Linked DNA regions of Latilactobacillus sakei subsp. sakei DSM 20017 = JCM 1157. Each later gene encodes a partner of the first gene's protein in a complex. Links are inferred from orthologs where the notes say so. Each region holds a gene or a part of one and is shown in the gene's direction. Other genes may lie near its edges.

The links.
Region 2: the proteins of smc (region 1) and LEUCM_RS07050 are in contact, whole or in part, in a crystal structure (PDB 3ZGX), measured with the Bacillus subtilis proteins. The link is inferred for Latilactobacillus sakei subsp. sakei DSM 20017 = JCM 1157 from one-to-one orthologs.

What each region holds. Positions count from the first base shown.
Region 1 is NZ_AP017929.1:1,717,183-1,728,310, reverse strand. Bases 2,215-6,367 are described here. They hold smc (chromosome segregation protein SMC), read left to right. Parts: upstream 2,215-2,606; coding sequence 2,607-6,167; downstream 6,168-6,367. Other genes in these bases: ftsY (signal recognition particle-docking protein FtsY), read left to right, coding at 6,178-6,367; rnc (ribonuclease III), read left to right, coding at 2,215-2,571. Outside these bases: LEUCM_RS08665 (ABC transporter ATP-binding protein), read left to right, coding at 1-712; LEUCM_RS08660 (ABC transporter ATP-binding protein), read left to right, coding at 741-1,703; more of rnc, read left to right, coding at 1,858-2,214; more of ftsY, read left to right, coding at 6,368-7,650; LEUCM_RS08640 (alpha/beta fold hydrolase), read left to right, coding at 7,647-8,426; LEUCM_RS08635 (sugar-binding transcriptional regulator), read right to left, coding at 8,478-9,425; LEUCM_RS08630 (NAD(P)-dependent malic enzyme), read left to right, coding at 9,590-10,729; LEUCM_RS08625 (2-hydroxycarboxylate transporter family protein), read left to right, coding at 10,754-11,128. UniProt on the Bacillus subtilis protein: Required for chromosome condensation and partitioning.
Region 2 is NZ_AP017929.1:1,400,396-1,410,275, forward strand. What follows is about bases 6,976-9,880. They hold LEUCM_RS07050 (segregation and condensation protein A), read left to right. Parts: upstream 6,976-8,002; coding sequence 8,003-8,758; downstream 8,759-9,880. Other genes in these bases: xerD (site-specific tyrosine recombinase XerD), read left to right, coding at 6,976-7,552; LEUCM_RS07045 (hypothetical protein), read left to right, coding at 7,626-7,994; scpB (SMC-Scp complex subunit ScpB), read left to right, coding at 8,742-9,365; LEUCM_RS07060 (pseudouridine synthase), read left to right, coding at 9,368-9,880. In the rest of the region: dnaE (DNA polymerase III subunit alpha), read left to right, coding at 1-1,587; pfkA (6-phosphofructokinase), read left to right, coding at 1,720-2,679; pyk (pyruvate kinase), read left to right, coding at 2,762-4,522; LEUCM_RS07025 (DUF441 domain-containing protein), read left to right, coding at 4,691-5,152; LEUCM_RS07030 (CvfB family protein), read left to right, coding at 5,173-6,084; LEUCM_RS07035 (Fur family transcriptional regulator), read left to right, coding at 6,138-6,656; more of xerD, read left to right, coding at 6,668-6,975. UniProt on the Bacillus subtilis protein: Participates in chromosomal partition during cell division. May act via the formation of a condensin-like complex containing Smc and ScpB that pull DNA away from mid-cell into both cell halves.

The sequences.
Region 1 (11,128 bases):
AACCATGACAATCGGCAAGCAAGTGGCGGAACCATTGTTGGTTCACAAAACGATGAACAAAGAAGATGCGATGAAGCGGGCCCAAACCGTGTTAGAATTAGTCGGCATTCCGAACGCCAAAGAACGGATGAAAGATTATCCGCACCAATTTTCTGGTGGGCAGCGGCAACGGATTGTGATTGCGATTGCGATTGTTGATTATCCGCAAATCTTGATTGCGGATGAACCCACAACTGCCTTGGATGTAACAGTGCAAGCGCAAATTATCGACTTGATGAAAGAACTACAACGTAAAATCGAAACGTCAATCATCTTTATCACCCATGATTTGGGCGTTGTGGCCGGGATTGCGGATCGGGTAGCGGTGATGTATGCCGGCAAGATTATCGAATACGGTTTGGTGGACGAAGTCTTTTATGAACCCAAACATCCGTATACTTGGGGCTTATTAAATTCGATGCCCACACTCGAAACGGCGGGCAAGTTAGAGGCGATTCCGGGGACACCGCCAGATTTGTTGGACCCACCTAAAGGGGATGCTTTTGCACCTCGGAATCCGTACGCACTGCAAATCGATGTGGAAGAAGAACCACCATTCTTTGAAGTTTCCAAAACGCATTTTGCGGCAACCTGGTTATTGCATCCAGATGCACCAGCGGTTGAACCGCCAGCAGCAATCCAAGCTTTGATGAAAAAACATAACGTTCTTTAAATTATAAATAAGAAAGTAGGCCTGTCAGATGGATAAACAGCAACGTAAAGTCTTAGTTGAAGTCAAACATTTAAAACAATACTTTAACCCGGGCAAAAAATCCGAAGTGAAGGCCATCGATGATATTTCCTTTGAGATTTACGAAGGTGAAACATTCGGGTTAGTTGGCGAGTCTGGTTCGGGTAAAAGTACGACTGGTCGCAGTATTATCCGGCTTTACAGCCCAACTAGTGGTGAAATTAATTTTGATGGGCAAGATATCAGTAAAATCAAGGAACACAGTCGCCAGATGAAGGAATTCCGCAAAGAAATTCAAATGATTTTCCAAGATCCATACGCGTCACTTAATCCGCGGATGAAGGTCAAAGATATCATTGCTGAAGGATTGCACATTCATCATTTGGTCAAAAATGAAGCCGAAAGTGATGCGCGCGTCAATGAATTGCTCGATTTAGTCGGACTCAATAAGGATCACGCAACGCGTTATCCGCATGAATTCTCTGGTGGGCAACGGCAACGGATTGGAATTGCCCGTGCTTTAGCCGTTAAACCCAAATTTATCATTGCGGATGAACCAATCTCAGCTTTGGATGTGTCGATTCAGGCGCAAGTTGTCAACCTGATGAAAGAGATTCAGGAACAACAAAACCTCACGTATCTCTTTATCGCCCATGATTTATCGATGGTGAAATACATTAGTGATCGCATCGCCGTTATGCATAACGGTAAGATTATGGAATTGGCATCAGCGGACGATATTTACGATCGCCCACTCCATCCGTATACGCAAAGCTTATTATCGGCTGTGCCGTTGCCTGATCCTAAGATTGAGCGCCAACGTCGCCGGATGCCTTACGATAGTTCAATTGAAAGTGACGATGGTGATCGCCAATTACGAGAAGTCGCGCCTGAACACTATGTTTATGCGACTGAAGCGGAAGTTGCGTCTTACCAATCAGCTTTAGCGACACTTGTGCAACAAGCTAATTAAATGAGAAACGTCTATTTTGAAATATTTGTTTGCGTGTTAAAATAAATATTTCAGAACAGACGTTTTTTATGCGCCTTTAATTCGGAATACCGGCGTTCGGCGCTGTTTTTTTAGCCGTATAAACGGTATAATAGTGAAAGATTAATCAGTTGAAATGGGGTATTTAATTTTGGATGCAGCACTAGTCAGCGAGCTTCGCGCCCGTTATGGTATTGAATTTAATAATTTAGCACTTTTGGACGAAGCGTTCACACATTCGTCTTACGTTAATGAACATCGCGAGTTAGGCTTGCGGGACAATGAACGATTGGAATTTCTTGGCGATGCCGTTATGGAAATTACGGTCTCAGAATACCTCTACAAAAAGTATCCTGACTGGCCAGAAGGTAAGTTAACACGTTTACGAGCAGCAATTGTCTGCACGAAGAGTTTCAGTAGTTTTTCAAAAGAAGCTCATTTTGACCGTTACATTCGCTTAGGGAAAGGTGAAGAGAAAAATGGGGCCCGCGCCCGGGCGACACTTTTGGAAGATTTATTTGAAGCCTTCAATGGTGCTTTGTTCTTAGACCAAGGTCGCGGCGCCGTCGTTGATTTTGTTTCACAAGTTATTTTTCCCAAGATTGAAGCCGGTGAATTCTCAGATCAAACAGATTACAAAACAAACTTACAAGAGTTCTTACAACAAGATGGCGAAATCGAAATCGAAATCGACTATCAATTGTTAGCGGAAGTTGGCCCTTCACATGACCGTCAATTTGAAGTGGATGTGTTAGTTGGCGATCGGGTATTAGGCTCTGGTGTGGGTCGCAATAAGAAAGCTGCCGAACAAGCAGCAGCTAAAAAAGCGTTAGAACAACTTAAAGCATAATTGCGATTATTAAGTTAGTGTAGGGAGTTTAGTGCATGCAGTTAAAATCATTAGTCTTATCAGGCTTTAAATCATTTGCTGATAAGACAGAAATTAATTTTTCAGACGGCTTAACCGGCATTGTCGGCCCGAACGGGAGCGGTAAGAGTAATATCACAGAAGCAATTCGTTGGGCGATGGGCGAACAATCGGCCAAGAGCTTGCGTGGCGAGAAGATGCCCGATATTATTTTTGCCGGTACTGATTTACGGCCTCAGATGAACCGCGCCGAAGTTACGTTGAATTTCGATAATAGTGACCACTATTTAAATCAAGAACTAGATAATGTGACGTTAACCCGTCGCCTATTTCGTAACGGTGATAGTGAGTTTTATTTAAATCAAAAAAGTTGTCGATTAAAGGATATCGTCAACTTATTTATGGATTCTGGCTTAGGGCGAGAATCTTTTTCAATTATTTCGCAAGGTCGGGTTGAAGCTATATTTAACAGTAAACCTGAGGATCGGCGCAATATCATTGAAGAAGCTGCCGGTGTTTTAAAATATAAGCAACAAAAGAAAAAGGCTCAATCGGAATTAGATCAAACCGATGAAAATTTAAGTCGGATCGCCGATATTGTTTACGAATTAAAGGGACAAGTTGAACCGCTCAAAGAACAAAGCAGTATCGCGCAAGATTATTTGGAACAAAAAGCGCAATTTAACGCCTTACATCAACAATTGTTAGTCGTTGAAATTGATCAATTAGCAGCGGATCAAACGCAATACCAAGCGCAAGCCAAGACACTCGCTAAGGCACTAGGCGAGATTGAAAGTGAGATTCAAGAAACCAATAAGGCGTTGGCCGATAACCAACAGGAAGTCGCAACGTTGGATCAAGAAATTGAAACGGCCAATGAAACCTTGTTGGTTAAGAGTCGCTTGGCTGAAAATTTACAGGGTCAAGAAAATGTTTCTAAGGAACGGGCTAGCTATACTGATGCTAATCGTCAAAACTTGGTCGATCGAATCGCCCAATTAGAAACGCAGTCAACAACGGCTAAGCAGCAACAAATAGCACTCAAGGCAACATACACAGAAAAAGTTGCGACATTAACTGACTTGAAAAATGAGTTAGCAACCTTGAAACGACAAGCATCAGGTAGTGAGGCCGAATTAAAGGCGAAGATTGAACAGATCCGCCAAGACTACATCGATCAAATGCAAGCCCAAACAACCAATCGCAACGAACAACAATATCTAGAAAAAGCCTTGCTACAAACGAAGACACAATTAACGCGCCAAGATAGCTCAATCAATGAAACCAGTGCGCAATTGACACAGATGCAAGCTGACAAGGTGGCCAAAGAAGCACAAGTTGCCCAATTAGCAACAGACTACGCGGCTTTAGAAACGCAACTAAGTCAATTACAACAACAAATCAGTGCGACACAAAAGCAATATCAAACGGAACAAAATAATTGGTTCCAAGCTTCTGGTATTTTACAAAAGGCAAAAGCCAAACAAGCCAGTTTAGCTGAATTAAACGATGATTACGCCGGCTTTTATCAAGGTGTCAAAGCGGTCTTGAAGCAAAAACAACAATTACCTGGTTTACTGGGTGCGGTTGCTGAATTAATGACAGTGCCTAATGACTATCAACAAGCGATTGAATTAGCATTAGGGGCACAATTGCAACAAATTGTTACGACAGATGAAAAGACGGCGCAACAAGCAATCGATTATTTGAAACGTAATCGACTGGGTCGAGCCACCTTTTTACCAAATAATGTCGTGAAACCGCGGACTTTACCAAGCAGTTTGGTGAACCAACTACAAACAGAACCCGGTTTTATTGGTATTGCGAGCGATTTAATTCAGTTCGACGATGCTGTTAACCCGGTCATGATGCATTTGATGGGGAATTTAATTATCGCCACTGAATTGACAGAAGCAATTAAGATTGGCCGTCTGACAGGACATCGGTACCGAATTGTCACTTTAGCAGGTGATATTTTAAGTCCAGGGGGTTCAATGACTGGGGGCCATAATAATCGCCAAAATAATGGTGGTTTATTGGCACGGAAGCAAACATTAACAGATTTGGAACAACAAATTAGTAAAATGCAATTGGCCTTGGATCAAAAGCAAACCAAGGTACAAGCTTTACACCAAGATTTGGCAGAGCAACAGGCGCAACTTGAACAACAACAAGGTGCCTTTGAAACAGCTAAGACGCATTACCAAACACAAAAAAATGAGTTGACGTTATTAAACGAACGTCTTACGCAATTCGAACGCCAACAACAAGCGGCTGATTATCAAGTTCAACAACAACAACAAAGTTACGATGCGGACTTGAAACGCCAAGGCGAATTACAGGCAGCAGCTACCGAAATTGAAGCACAACTCACGCAGTTAAAAGCGGACCTGGATGCGGCCAATGAACAACTACAACATTTTGATCAAAGCCAAGAACAGATTCGCCAACAACAAACCGCTTTGGAAACGAAGTTGGCAGTTGCGCAGTCCGAACAAAAAAATGTACAAGAAAAACTTACTGATGCCACGCAATTGGCTAACGATTTAACGCAACAACTCGAAACGAGCCAACAAGCGCTCGCAGCATTGCAACAAGCTGATTCTGAAGATGCGATGACGCAAAAAGAACGGCGGACGCAACTGAAGACCACTAAAGCACTAATCCAAAAACTTACTGCCGAATTGGCAACAAAACGGACGGCGCGAGAAACGCTGAAGGCCACGCAACAAACGTTACAAGCTAACGCAACGCGTGTCTACCAATTGCAACGGAATTCTTTAGCTGAGCAAGAACAAAACGCGGTTGCTTTAAACCGTGTTAAGATTAATATTGACCAACGCTTAACGACATTGCGCGAAGATTATCAGTTGAGTTATGAAGCGGCTAAATCGGCTTTACAAGCTTCCGATTTAACGAATGACCAATTGAAGTCAAAACTCAAACTTTTGAAATTAGGCTTAGCTGATTTAGGGACTGTCAATTTAGCGGCTATTGAGGATTATCAACGGGTTAAGGAACGTTACGATTTCTTAATGCAACAAGATGCCGATTTATTGGACGCCAAGTCACAATTATTAGCGTCGATGGCTGAAATGGATGCAGAAGTTGAAAAACGCTTCAAGCAAACGTTTGACCAAACCGCAGCGGCCTTTGAAGAAATCTTCCCAATGATGTTTGGCGGTGGGCACGCGTCATTAACCTTGACGGATCCATCTGCTTTATTAACCAGTGGGATTGATATCATTGCACAACCACCTGGCAAAAAACTACAACGCCTTAGCCTGTTATCAGGTGGCGAGCGCGCATTAACGGCGATTACGTTGTTATTTGCCATTTTAAAAGTGCGGCCCGTACCGTTTTGTATTTTGGACGAAGTGGAAGCGTCATTGGATGAAGCCAATGTCGATCGCTTCGGTCGTTTTATGAAACGCTATGAGAGTGAGACGCAATTTATCGTTATTACGCATCGCAAGGGCACCATGACCCAAGCCAACCGGTTATACGGGGTAACAATGGCAGAATCAGGCATCTCGAAGATCGTATCCGTCTCGTTAGAAGAACACGAAACCGCCTAGGAGGTAAGACATGGGATTATTTGATCGCATTAAAAAAGCATTCACGTTAGAACCAGAAAAAGAACCGGAAAACGTCGACGAACAAGCAACGACTGCTGAAAAGGAAGCTGACGATCCAGCTGAAAAATCGACAGAAAAGCTTGACGATTCAACCGGCGAGACCGATTCTGGAGAAACACCAGAAACACCAGAAACACCAGAAACACCAGAAACACCAGAAACACCAGAAACACCAGAAACACCAGAAACACCAGAAACACCAGAAACACCAGAAACACCAGAAACACCAGAAACACCAGAAACACCAGAAACACCAGTCGAAGAACCAACTGAACCAGTGGTCGCAGAAACACCAACACCAGTTGAACCAGAACCGGAAGTTGCTGAACCTGAAGCAACAGCAGCGCCTGAAGAGGCAGTTATTGTTACTGATGAACCAGCAGTTTCAGAAGAAGCAACGGTGGCAGACGATGCGGAAGCCGAACCGGTTCAAGCAGCTCAAACTGAAAAATATGATCAAGGTTTAGAAAAATCACGGAAGACTTTTGGACAACGGTTGAACGCCTTGTTCGCTAACTTCAGAAGTGTCGATGAATCTTTCTTTGACGACGTTGAAGAAATGTTAATCGAAGCCGATGTTGGTTATGAAACAGCAATGAAAATTGCAGACGAATTACGTGAAGAAGTGAAGTTACGCAACGTTAAGAAACCAGAAGCCGTTTCACAAGCGATTGTTGAAAAATTAGTCGATTTATACGGTCAAGAAGGACAACAAGAAGATAATGAATTACATTTCGCCCCAGAAGGTGAATTGACAGTCTTTCTTTTCGTCGGCGTTAACGGTGCCGGCAAGACAACTTCAATCGGGAAGTTTGCTCACCAACTGGAAAAAGCCGGTAAGAAGGTCTTACTTGCCGCTGGTGATACGTTTAGAGCGGGTGCAATCGAACAGTTGCAAGAATGGGGCCGCCGCGTTTCAGTACCAGTGGTCGCTAATAAAGCAGGCAGTGATCCAGCCGCCGTTGCTTTTGATGCCGTTAAGCGGGCTAAAGAAGAAAACTTTGACGTCTTATTAGTTGATACGGCTGGTCGTTTGCAAAATAACGTCAACTTGATGAAGGAACTTGAAAAGGTGAAACGCGTGATTACGCGTGAAATCCCAAGCGCCCCTCAAGAGGTCTTGTTAGTATTAGACGCAACGACTGGGCAAAACGCCTTGGTTCAAGCTAAACAATTTAAATCAACCACTGACGTCACCGGAATTGTGTTAACAAAACTGGACGGCTCTGCTAAAGGTGGGATTGTCCTTGCTGTTCGGACAGAGCTACACTTGCCAGTTAAGATGGTTGGTCTAGGTGAACAAATGAATGACTTACAATTATTCGATCCTAACCGCTTTGTTTACGGTTTATTCAAAGACATTATTGTCGGGGATGGCCCACAAAGTGAGATTGATACGGATGTTAGTCAGGCGATTAAATGAAATTTATAACTTCTGATAAAGTGTCACTTGATTATTCAGATGTTGGTGTAGGGCAACCAATCGTTTTTCTAGCCGGCTTTGGCGCTTCCAAAGAAATTTGGCATGCGCAAGCAATTTTCTTTGAGGCTCGTCAATTTCGAGTTATTCAGCTAGACGTCCGTAATCAAGGCTTAGCGCAGCATACGGTAAAAGGATTAAGAATGTCACGAATGGCAAAAGATATTGCGGAATTAATTGCATCACTTGGATTAGTCAAACCAATCTTAGTTGGTAATTCAATGGGTGCCGCTTGTATCTGGGCTTATATGTCACTTTATTCTGATCAACAATTGGCTAAAGTGGTTGTTGTCGACCAGTCACCTAAGATGATTGCTGATGAAACTTGGCATTATGGTTTTAAGGACTTAGATTGGACCAATTTTCCAATACAACTCAGATTAGACTTTGGTCGTGCAACCTATCGGAAGATTGATACAGCGACTAACGAATTGGTAACTGCAATTAAACAGCAACAACCATTTGATAGAGAACTTGATTTACCGTTATTGGTGGATCATGCATTTCAGGATTGGCGGGATGTCATTCGACAGAGTACGCGGCCATATTTGGTAATCGCAGGTAAGAAAAGCCCTTATTTTAATCCAGAATTTGCCGAAGCAGTGGCTCAAATGGGTGCCGATGGTCACTTTGAGATAATCGAAGAAGCCGGACATATTGTGATGGCTGAACAATCTGGCTTGTTTAATCAGGTACTATTAACGTTTATTGAAGCTTAAAAAAGGCATCAGGACAAGGATTAACTTGTCTTGATGCCTTTTTGGTTATCATTAAACGTTTGACGCTAAAATCTTAGTTGCTGTGGGTTCATCAAGAATAACGTCTGTTAAAAAATTGCCTCGTAATGCGGCAGCAACAGCGTAACTCTTGAATTTATTATTAACAACGGCAACTCGGATAGGGACTTTGAGAATATCGTCGATTGAAATGCCAAAGGTTTTATCAGCGCTAGAATCGATTAAGAGGTGGCCATCTTGATCGAATGGTCGGCCATAAAGTAACCCAACAACCTGTTTTGCCTTGATATTAGGGAATAAAGCGGCTAGACTATCATGCCAACTAGGAATCGATTCTAAGGACTCCATTGTTCCTAAAGTAGTTAGAATGAGATCCATTTGATGTGCTGTTGTTAAGGTTGGCTGGATTGCAGGTTCAAGTGCTAGTAATTGGCGAACTTGATCATTAAGAATGTAGAGGGGGGCGTTTAATGTTGAGTATTGACTATTATATTTATTGGCCGCTTTTTGAACCATCCGCATTGAGCCGGCAAGTGAGTTGTATTTACCGTTTTCACCCATGAATTGCGTGAAAATAAGTTGTTCCTTGGTTGTTGGTTTAAACCGTTCGATAACGTTATAAACAGTGTCTCCCCAACTTAGCCCAATAATTTTTAAAGGTTCGATGAGACTTTGGACATTTTGGGCTGCGAAGGCGTAAAAGCGGTCGGCATCATTGCTATTTTTTTCAGTGTTAGCAAGTACGTAAAAGTGGTGGCCGGGATAGCTAACCCCAAGTTGTTTTTCAAGCTCCTGATTGCGAGCAAAAGGTGACCTAATTGTAATTGAAACAATGTTTTTAGTTAATGCTTCATCTAAATATTTTGAAATTTTGTAACGACTAACTTGATATTTAGTTGAAATGTCAGCAATTGTTAATTGATTGATGTAGAAATCTTGCGCAATATTGATCAATAAATCAGTATTTGTTTGTTCGGCCATAGTAATCTCCTTGAATTAGTTTGTTAAAAAAATAGATGAAAATATATTATACATTAAATATAGCGCTTTCTATTTACAAAATAAAGAATTAGAAGTATTATTAATTTAAAATATTTTAAAAATATATTATTTTTTTAAAATATTTTAAATTGGAGGTTATGCAAATGGCTCTTGATGAGATAAAAGCGTTGCACGAGAAGCATACAGGCGTTTTAAGTATTTATGGTGAACTGCCTGTGAAAAATAGAACAGATTTAGGTAAAGCATATACACCCGGTGTTGCCGGATTAAGTAAATTAATTCAACAAGATCCATCCCTCGCACGCCAATATACGGTTAGTGGTAAGTTAATTGCAATTATTACAGATGGTTCCGCAGTGCTTGGGTTGGGCGATATTGGTCCCCAAGGTGGCTTACCAGTCGTTGAAGGAAAAGCACTATTATATAAGGAATTAGCGGGTGTCGATGCGATTCCACTTGCATTGGATCAAACATCGGTTCCAGAATTCGTTCAAACGATTAAGAATATCAGTAAAAGTTTCGCTGGTATTCATTTGGAAGATATCAAGGCACCTAGATGTTTTGAAATTGAGGATCAATTGAATCAAGTGCTCGATATTCCAGTATATCATGATGATCAAGAGGGAACAGCGATTGTTGTCTTAGCGGGCTTGATTAACGCTGCTAAAGTTGTTGGCAAATCATTGACTGATTTAAAGGTCGTTGTTAATGGTGCGGGCGCTTCAGGACTAGCAACAGCAAAGCTATTGGCTAATGTAGGCATTCAAAACATTACACTAGTCGATCAAAAAGGTGTGGTTCGTGATCAAAGTACTAGTCTAAATGATTATCAATTGAAGTTTGTTCAATCAGTTCAACCAAACACAGATGCGCATACGCTAGCAGAAGCGTTAGTTGATCAAGATGCATTGATTGGTTTATCAGTTGGGGAAATCGTAACCGAAGCAATGGTTAAATCAATGGCGACTGATCCCATTATTTTTGCATTAGCCAATCCAATTCCTGAAATCAATCCGGCATTAGCGCAAAAAGCGGGCGCTGCAGTGATTGCGACCGGGAGCTCAGCCTATCCAAATCAAGTTAATAATATTCTAGCATTTCCAGGACTCTTCAGAGGCTTACTTGAGAACCATGTAAACCACTTTGAAACTGGTATGGAAGCCGAGATTGCAAAAGCCTTAGCTAATATGATTAAAGCGCCAACTAATGAAAAGATAGTACCCGGTGTCTTTGATGATGGTGTCGTTGAAACAGTTGTTGAAGCAGTAAAGCAGTATAAATAATGATTTTAGAATGGAGTCTTTGATATGGAAGCAAAGAAAACTGTAAACAATCAGAATTTATTTCAAAAATTTATTGCATTACACATTGGTATTATTCCGATGCCACTCTATTTAATCTTAACACTTGGCTACGTCCTATTAACAATGGGAAATCAAATGCCAGATGATATGTTAGGTGCTTTAGGCATCATGACTTTATTTTCATTTATTCTGGAAGAAGTTGGTAAACACATTCCGGTCTTGAAATCATTAGGCGGGAAAGTGTTGGTGGTTACCTTCTTACCATCATATTTAGTTTATCAGAATTGGTTACCTAAGAGTACTGTTCATGTTGTAACGAATTTTATGACGCGCAACAATTTCTTAGCATTTTTCATTGCTTTATTAATTGTCGGTAGT
Region 2 (9,880 bases), 310 kb from region 1 along the record:
GATACAAACGGCATCTTTCAGTTCGAATCAACAGGGATTAAAAATGTTTTACGGCGCTTGAAACCGACTTCTTTTGAAGATATTGTCGCAACCGATGCGCTTTATCGACCGGGGCCAATGGAAAATATCGATACATTTATCGATCGTAAAAGTGGCAAAGTGCCGGTGACCTATCCGGATGACTCGTTGGCTGAAATTTTACAACCAACTTATGGCATCTTGGTGTATCAAGAACAAGTCATGCAGGCGGCTTCTAAGATGGGCGGTTTTACCTTAGGGGAAGCCGATATCTTACGGCGGGCAATGAGTAAAAAGAAAAAAGTGGTGATTGATGCGAGTCGAACGAAGTTTATCGAAGGTGCACTGGCTTTAGGGCATACCGAACAAGCCGCGACAACGGTCTACGACTATATCGAACAGTTTGCCAATTACGGTTTTAACCGATCGCACGCGGTCGCTTACAGTAAAATTGCCTTTTGGTTGGCTTATTTAAAAGTCCACCAGCCAGAAGCCTTTTTCGCAGCGGTTTTAAATGCCGTTTTAAATCAAGGAACAAAGACTAAAACGTATTTAGCGGAAGCAAAGAAGCGGCAACTATCAGTCTTACCACCCGATATTAATCTCAGTCAGCGTTATTTTAAGGTGACAGATGCCGGGATTATTTTTGGATTATACAGCATCAAGGGTTTACGACGGGATTTTGTAGCGGCAATTTTGGATGAGCGCCAAACGGGTGGTCCGTTCAAATCTGTGTTACAGTTTCTACAACGACTAGCCGCGAAGTATCTCAAAAAAGAGGCGCTAGTGGCGTTGATTTACAGTGGGGCCTTTGATCAATTTAATCCCAACCGCAACGCACTTTTGATGAATCTCGATGATTTATTGGATAGTGTTAAGTTAGCTGGCGATAATATGTCGTTATTCGAAATTCTAGCACCCAAAGAAAAAACGGTGCCTAATTTGACGTTAACGGAGCGCTTGGATAAAGAAGCGGAGTACCTGGGGGCTTATCTTTCAGGGCATCCGGTAGAAAAGTATGAACGTGTCCGTCGGTACTATCACGTGCCGGAAGTTAGTGACTTAGCACCCAATCAAAATGTCCGACTAGTCTTATTTGTCCGCCGAATTAAGGTGATTCGAACGAAAAAAGGCGAGCAAATGGCTTTTGTGACGGGACAAGATGCCACCGGCGAGATTAGTGTCACGCTGTTTGCATCGGTTTATCGGCAAGTAGCAGATTGGCTGGCCAAAGAACAAGTGATTTTAGTCACAGGAAAGACGGAACAACGCCAAGAGTTGCAACTTATCGGTAATCAGATTATGTTAGCGGAACAAGCGCAAAAAGGGTTGCCTAAGGCCACGCTTTATTTACGACTATCTGCGGATTTAACGCGTGAACAGCAACAAAAAATGTACCAACTACTCGAAAAAAGTCGAGGGCCAATCCCGGTAATTCTCTATAATTCAGCAACGAAGAAGTCAATTCTTTTGAACGAACGCTATTGGATTGCGAACGATGAAAAATTAACGACGGCGCTTACAACCTTACTGGGGCCTACAAACGTTATTTTAAAGGGCTTTAGTTAGTTTAGTTTTGAAAATAAGTTTGTTAAAAACTTCTGAAAAGACAAGACTTCTTTTCAGAAAAGTGATAATATATTAGTGACTTTGAAAGACCAAATCGGTTTTTTAAGTAAAATATTTGCCTGGGGTGAAAAGATGAAACGCATAGGTATTTTGACAAGTGGTGGGGATGCACCTGGTATGAACGCTGCCGTCCGTGCCGTTGCAAGAAAAGCAATGCATGAAGGCCTTGAAGTCTATGGTATCAATTATGGTTACGCTGGCTTAGTTGCTGGTGATATCTTCAAGATGGATCCAATTACGGTTGGAGACAAGATTCAACGTGGTGGTACATTCTTATACTCAGCACGTTATCCAGAATTTGCACAAGTCGAAGGACAATTGAAGGGTATTGAACAACTCAACAAGTTCGGTATCGAAGCTTTAGTTGTTATCGGTGGTGACGGTTCTTATCACGGTGCTCTTCGTTTGACTGAACATGGTTATAACGCAATTGGTCTTCCAGGAACAATTGATAACGATATTCCATTTACAGATCAAACAATTGGCTTTGATACAGCTGTTAACACAGTTCTTGAATCAATTGACCGTATTCGCGATACGGCTGCAAGTCATGAAAGAACTTTCGTTGTGGAAGTAATGGGCCGCGGCGCTGGCGACATCGCTTTATGGGCTGGTGTAGCCGGTGGCGCACAAGATATTATTATTCCAGAACGTGATTTCGACGTTAAGGCCGTTGCTGAAAAGTTACGTGCTTCACGCGAACATGGCCAAAAACATGCTATTATTGTTTTGGCTGAAGGCGTTATGCATGCCGATGAATTCTCAGAAAAACTTTCTGAATACGGCGATTTCCACTTACGTTCAACTGTTTTAGGACACGTTGTTCGTGGTGGTTCACCAACAGCTAGTGATCGTGTATTAGCTAGCCGCTTAGGCTCAAAAGCAGTTGAATTATTGCTTGAAGGTAAAGGCGGGGTTGCACTTGGGATTGAAAAGAATGAAATTATCGCACATGATATGTTAGACTTATTCAATCACAAGCATCACGCAATGTTAGATCTTTATGATTTAAATGAAGATTTAGCTTACTAGTATTTTATAGTTCTACCCAAAATTCGTTAAAATGACTGTAAAGTCTTTTAAAAAAACAGACATAAAAGGAGAGATTCCACTTATGAAGAAAACCAAAATCGTAAGTACACTTGGACCCGCAAGTAACAGTGTTGAAATCATCACAAAATTAATTGAAGCAGGTGCTAACGTATTCCGCTTTAACTTCTCTCATGGTGATCATGAAGAACATTTAAGCCGTATGAATATGGTTCGCGAAGCTGAAAAAGCTACAGGCAAAACTGTTGGTATCATGTTAGATACTAAGGGTGCTGAAATCCGGACAACTGTTCAACAAGGTAAGAAATTTGAATTACACACTGGTGAAGTGGTACGTATTTCAATGGACGATACTCTTGAAGGAACACCTGAAAAAATTGCCGTTACTTACCCAGGTCTATACGACGATACTCACGTTGGTGGCCACGTTTTAATCGATGATGGTTTAGTGGATCTTAAGATTATTGAAAAAGACGAAGCAAACAAAGAACTTGTTACTGAAGTTCAAAACGATGGTATGGTTGGCTCACGTAAAGGTGTTAACGCACCTGGTGTTTCAATCAACTTACCTGGTATCACAGAAAAAGATGCTAGTGACATCCGTTTTGGTTTAGATAACGATATCAACTTTATCGCTGCAAGTTTTGTTCGTAAACCTCAAGACGTTTTAGATATCCGTGAATTATTAGAAGAAAAACACATGGAACATGTTCAAATCTTCCCTAAGATTGAATCACAAGAAGGTATCGACAACATTGACGATATCATGAAAGTTTCAGACGGTTTAATGATTGCTCGTGGTGACATGGGTGTTGAAATTCCATTTGAAAACGTTCCTTTCGTACAAAAGAACTTGATCAAGAAATGTAACGCTATTGGCAAACCAGTTATCACAGCTACACAAATGTTGGACTCAATGCAAGAAAACCCACGTCCTACACGTGCTGAAGTTAATGACGTTGCTAACGCTGTTATTGATGGTACTGACGCAACAATGCTTTCAGGTGAAAGTGCTAACGGTGACTACCCAGTAGAAGCTGTTGCAACAATGGCCCGCATTGATGAAAGAACAGAAAAATCATTAACAGACCGCGATGCATATGCATTGAAAGCATACAGCAAGACTAACTTGACAGAATCAATTGGCCAAGCTGTTGCACATACTGCACGTAACTTAGGTATCAAGACAATCGTTGCTGCTACAGAATCAGGTTCTACAGCACGTATGATTTCTAAATACCGTCCACAAGCTGACATCTTAGCCGTTACATTCGACGAACGTACACGTCGTGGTTTAACAGTTAACTATGGTGTATACCCAGTTATCGCTAAGAAACCTGCTAATACAGATGATATGTTCAACTTAGCTACACAAACAGCTCAAGAACATGGTTTTGCTAAAGAAGGCGACCTAATCTTGATCACTGCTGGTGTTCCTGTTGGCGAACGTGGCACAACAAACGTTATGAAGATCCAATTAATTGGTTCAAAATTAACACAAGGCCAAGGTGTTGGCGATGAAACAATCGTTGGCAAGGCTGTTGTTGCTTCAAACGCTAAAGAAGCAGCTGAAAAAGCTGTTGATGGTGGTATCTTAGTTGTTAAAGCAACTGACAAAGATTACTTACCAGCAATCGAAAAATCAAGTGCTATCGTTGTTGAAAACGGTGGTTTAACATCACACGCTGCTGTTGTTGGTATCGCTATGGGTATCCCAGTTGTTGTTGGTGCTAAAGACGCAACAGAAGCTATCAAAGATGGCGAAGTTGTTACTGTTGATTCACGTCGTGGTATTGTTTACCGCGGTGCAACAAACGCCCTTTAATCAAACGTTGATTAAGAAAGAAAACACCCTCAAATTTTGAGGGTGTTTTTTTATGCGCAAATCGCTTTTTACTTTGAAAATTTTGTTTTCTGAAATTACTTTCATGAAAATACTGACAAGCCGCCTAATTATCGGTACAATGATAGGGAGACTTTATTGGAGGTTCACATGGAAAGTTGGTTATTTTTAGCAGCGATTTTAATCGTTGCCTTATTAGCAAAAAATCAATCTTTAATCATTGCCACCGCAGTTGTTTTAGTCTTAAAGGCATTACCGATTTCTGAAAAAGTATTACCGGTTATCCAGTCTAAAGGGATTAATTGGGGCGTGACGGTCATTTCAGTGGCCATCTTAGTGCCAATTGCGACTGGTCAAATCGGTTTTAAAGAATTAATCAGTGCTTTTAAGACACCGGCAGGTTTTATTGCCGTTGGGTGTGGCGTGTTAGTCGCTGTTTTGTCGGCAAAGGGTGTTGGCTTGTTAGCCGCTAGTCCCGAAATGACAGTGGCGCTTGTATTTGGCACAATTATGGGAGTCGTTTTCCTTAAGGGGATTGCGGCTGGACCAGTGATTGCTGCAGGTATCACCTACACCATTTTAACAATTTTCAATTTAGTACCAATCCATTAAGAAGAATAAAGAGGTTAACTATGAACGAATTAATCGGACAAGTGATTACAGCACTTGTAACAGATGAGAATGAAGAAGCGTACTTCGCCCAAAAAGACGGTGTGACGTTTGAATTAAAGAAAGACCATTTAGAAGAAGAATTAGCAATCGGGGCAACAGTCACTGGTTTTGCATACGAAAATTCAAGTCGGGAATTAGTTTTATCAACGGCTATTCCTAAATCACGTGTCGGCCACTTTGCTTTTGGTGAAGTTGTTGAAACACGTCGTGATCTTGGCGTTTTCGTTAATATCGGCTTACCTGATAAGGATATTGTGGTTTCACTTGATGTGTTACCAACAATTATGAAATTATGGCCTAAGGTTGGCGATCGTTTGATGATTGCCATCGAAGTTGATCAAAAAGGTCGGATGTGGGGCCAATTAGCCGACGAAAATATCTTTAGAGCTATTTCTAAGGGTGCTAAACAAGAAATGAAGAACCAAGATATTGAAGGAACTGTTTATCGTTTGAAGATGGCAGGGACTTTCTTATTAACAGATGATTTCTACATTGGCTTTATTCATCCTTCAGAACGTGAAGCAGAACCACGTCTTGGCCAACGGGTTAAGGGCCGAGTAATTGGTGTGCGTCCAGAAGGTAGTTTAAACGTTAGTTTGAAACCAAGAGCCTACGAAGAAATCGGTGATGATGCCGAAATGATTATGGCCGTCTTAAAACGTCAACCAGGCTACGCAATGCCATATACTGACCGCAGTAATCCAGAATTAATTAAGAGTTATTTTGGGATCAGTAAAGGGAGTTTCAAGCGTGCTTTAGGCCGGTTAATGAAGAATGGTTTCATCGTGCAAGAAGAAGGCGAAACAATTTTAACGGCTAAAGGCCAAAAAGATATTGAACCAATTGTTGATAACGATCAAGACCAAGATTAATTTGAATTGACGACAGTAATGTCGTGATTTATTTAAAAAGGAAGTCTCTATTGATGAGTAAGGCTGAGCAGTTAGAACAAATCAGAAAACAATTGCAAGAAGCGGGCTATAAATTGACTGCCCAACGAGAAGCAACCGTTGCGGTCATTTTAGAATGCTCACAGGCGCATTTAAGTGCCGAGCAAATCTTTATCAAGACTAAAGCCGAAGTGCCAGAGATTGGCTTAGCGACGGTTTACCGGACGTTAGAGATGTTAACTGAGTTACACGTTCTGAATAAGATTAGCTTTGTGGAAGATGGTGTGACGCATTATGATTTATGCGAAGAAAATGCGAGTCAGCATTTCCACCATCATTTGTTATGCTTACAATGTGGGGCCATCGAAGAAATTCACGAGGACTTATTGGTAAGTGTCGAACAGACGGTTGCTGAGCGGTTTTCATTTGCGGTCTTAGATCACCGCTTAACCCTTCAAGGGATTTGTGCAAACTGTCAAGCTGTTAATTCGGCTAATGGTTTACCGGCCAATCAGCTAGATCCAAGTAAGCAAGTGGATATTAGCCAATTGTAGGAGGGGTTTGTTTGGATGATTTAATTCAAGATTATTTACATTATCTGAAGATTGAACGCGGCCTTTCTGAAAATACGCGTCAGAGTTACCGGCAAGATTTGAAACAGTATCAGCAGTTTTTAGTGTCACAAAAATTGACGTCTTTTACAGAAGACCGATTTATTATTTTGGGTTTCTTACAGGCCCAAACGACGGCTAAAAAGGCGCAAAGCAGTATCACGCGTAGTATTTCGACATTGCGTAAATTCTATCAATATTTAGCGCGTGAGGGACGTATTCAAAAAGATCCGATGCTACAGATTGATTCACCGAAGCAAGGTCGCCACTTACCGGCTGTTTTGTCATCAGAAGAGATCGAACGCTTGTTAAAGACCCCGGACACGAGTACACCATTAGGTCTGCGCGACCGGGCAATTCTTGAAGTCTTGTATGCGACTGGTTTGCGGGTTAGTGAACTGGTTCATCTGAAATTGACGGATTTACATTTATCTCTGGGGTTGATTCAGACCCTAGGTAAAGGGGATAAGGAACGAATTATTCCAATTGGCGATGTTGCGGTGGACTGGATTAATCAATATCTAGAACGCAGCCGTAACCGGCTAACCAAGGGCAAGGATTCACCTTATTTGTTCGTTAATTTTCACGGGAACGGGTTAACAAGACAAGGCATTTGGAAAAATTTAAAAGTCATTGTCCAAGCCGCAGGAATTGATAAAGATGTGACACCGCATACACTGCGGCATTCTTTTGCGACCGTTCTGCTTGAAAATGGTGCTGATTTACGGATTGTCCAGGAATTATTGGGCCATTCCGATATTTCAACTACCCAGATTTATACGCATATCAGTAAGAAACATCTCACGGAAGTTTATCAAAGAAGCCATCCGCGTGACTAAGCTGATTTGTCGTGTTTTCTAATTTATGGTAGAGTATTGCTAACAGAACTTTGTTTGATCATTGGAGGTCAACATGTTATTTAAGTACAAGAATGATTATGAAAAAATTGCGATGGGCTTTTTATCGTTTATTCCAGATTTAAAAGAAGTAAGTCATGTACAGTCAGAACTTGCTTTTTACAATCAAGATGACCAACATGTCTTATACCTTTGGCAAAATGATGAAGGCGACTTCTCCGGCATCGTAGGAGTTGAGATTGGCACTGATTTTATTTTGGTGCGTCATATGTCGCTAAGTCCCGCTGAAAGAACTGATACTAATCTATTCCGGATCTTGAATGAACTGGCAGCACTTTATCCTGATAACCGTGTCATGGGATCATTGGATACGGCGCCTTTAATTGCTAAATGGGAGCAACAGCAGACTAAAGAAATGGATTAATGTAACGCATGACTGAACAATTAACGTTAATTTTGACGGATTTTGAAGGACCATTAGACTTATTATTACATTTGATTAATCAGACTAAAATTGATATTTATGATATTCCAATTGCTGAAATCACCACGCAATATCTAGACTACTTGCACCAGATGCAAGAACTGAAGTTAGATGTTGCGGGTGATTATTTAGTAATGGCAGCGACCTTGATGAAAATCAAGAGTAAGCTACTCTTACCAGCGCCACCGGCAATGGCTGAAGCCTTAGAGGAAGATTATGTCGATCCTCGTCAGGAATTGGTAGACCAATTGTTGGCATACCAAGCTTTTCAAAAAATCGCGACGGTCTTACAAGAACGAGAATCTGAAAGACAATTGTTATTTGCGAAACCGGCAAGTGCTAATCCTGCCGAAAAAGTGGTCCCACTGGCGCGTGGCGTAATTAAGCCCCGTGATCTAGCGGCTGCTGTGTCTAAAATGTTGGTTGAGGCGACTGTTCAGCAACCTGATTTTAAGACAGTTCAAAATGATGAAATTACGATTGCTGAAAAGATGGATTGGATTATCGATCGCTTAAAGACGCGAGCAACAACAACTTTTGAACAGTTAGTTATCAACCGTTTTGATCGCGAAGAAATCGTCACAACGTTTTTAGCCGTCTTAGAATTGATGAAAGAACGGCTAATTAATTGTGATCAAGCAGATTATGATGAACAGATATTAGTGACATTGAAAGAAGGTATTGCAGATGAACCATCTCGCTGAAATTGAAAGTTTACTCTATGTCGCCGGCGATGAAGGCATTACACTGCAACACATCGCACGACTTATTATGTTAGATGAGGCTGCAGTACGACAGTTACTAACGAAATTAGCTGAACGTTATCAGGCGGATGAGCAATCTGGCCTTAGTTTGATTCAAGCGGCTGATTGTTATAAGTTAGTGACTAAGAAGGCTTATGCGGGCTTATTGAAGGCCTATTTTGATGGTCCTGTTTCGACGAGTATTAGCCAAGCGGCACTTGAAGTATTGGCGATCATCGTTTATCGGCAACCACTAACGCGAATTGAAATTGACGAAGTGCGCGGTGTGCAAAGTAGTGGGGCAATTCAAACGCTACTTGCCAGACAATTAATCGTTGAAAAAGGGCGTAAAGATGCACCTGGTCGGCCGATTTTATATGGGACGAGCGATTATTTCTTAGATTACTTTGGCTTAGGCTCGTTAAAAGAATTACCAGAACTAGAACAAATGACATTAACGGACGATACGACAGAATCGGATAATGATTCCGCTGATTTATATTATCGTCAGTTTGAACAGACATTAAATGAAACGGGACCAGAGACGGCCCCTAAAGGAGAACAATAACTATGGAACGACTACAAAAAGTCATCGCAAATGCGGGCGTTGCCTCACGACGGAAGGCTGAAACGCTAATTGCGACTGGTCACGTTACTTTAAACGGTAAAGTGGTTAAGGAAATGGGGATTAAGGTTGATAGTACTTCTGCTCATATCGAAGTGGATGGTGTGCCATTAACGCGTGAAAAAAAGGTTTATTATGCCCTTTATAAACCGCGCCAAGTGATTTCAGCTGTCACGGATGATAAAAAGCGCCGCGTGGTAACAGAATACCTTGAAGATATTCAAGAACGTGTTTACCCAATTGGACGTCTTGATTACGATACATCAGGTTTATTACTATTAACCAATGACGGCGACTTTGCCAACATGATGATGCATCCAAAATACAAGGTTGATAAAACCTATGTTGCGAAAGTATCAGGTTTACCAACTGCAGAAATGCTCCGTCAATTACGGAAGGGAATCATGCTTGAAAAACGTAAGACGGCCCCTGCTAAAGTGAAAATCATTTCAACGGAT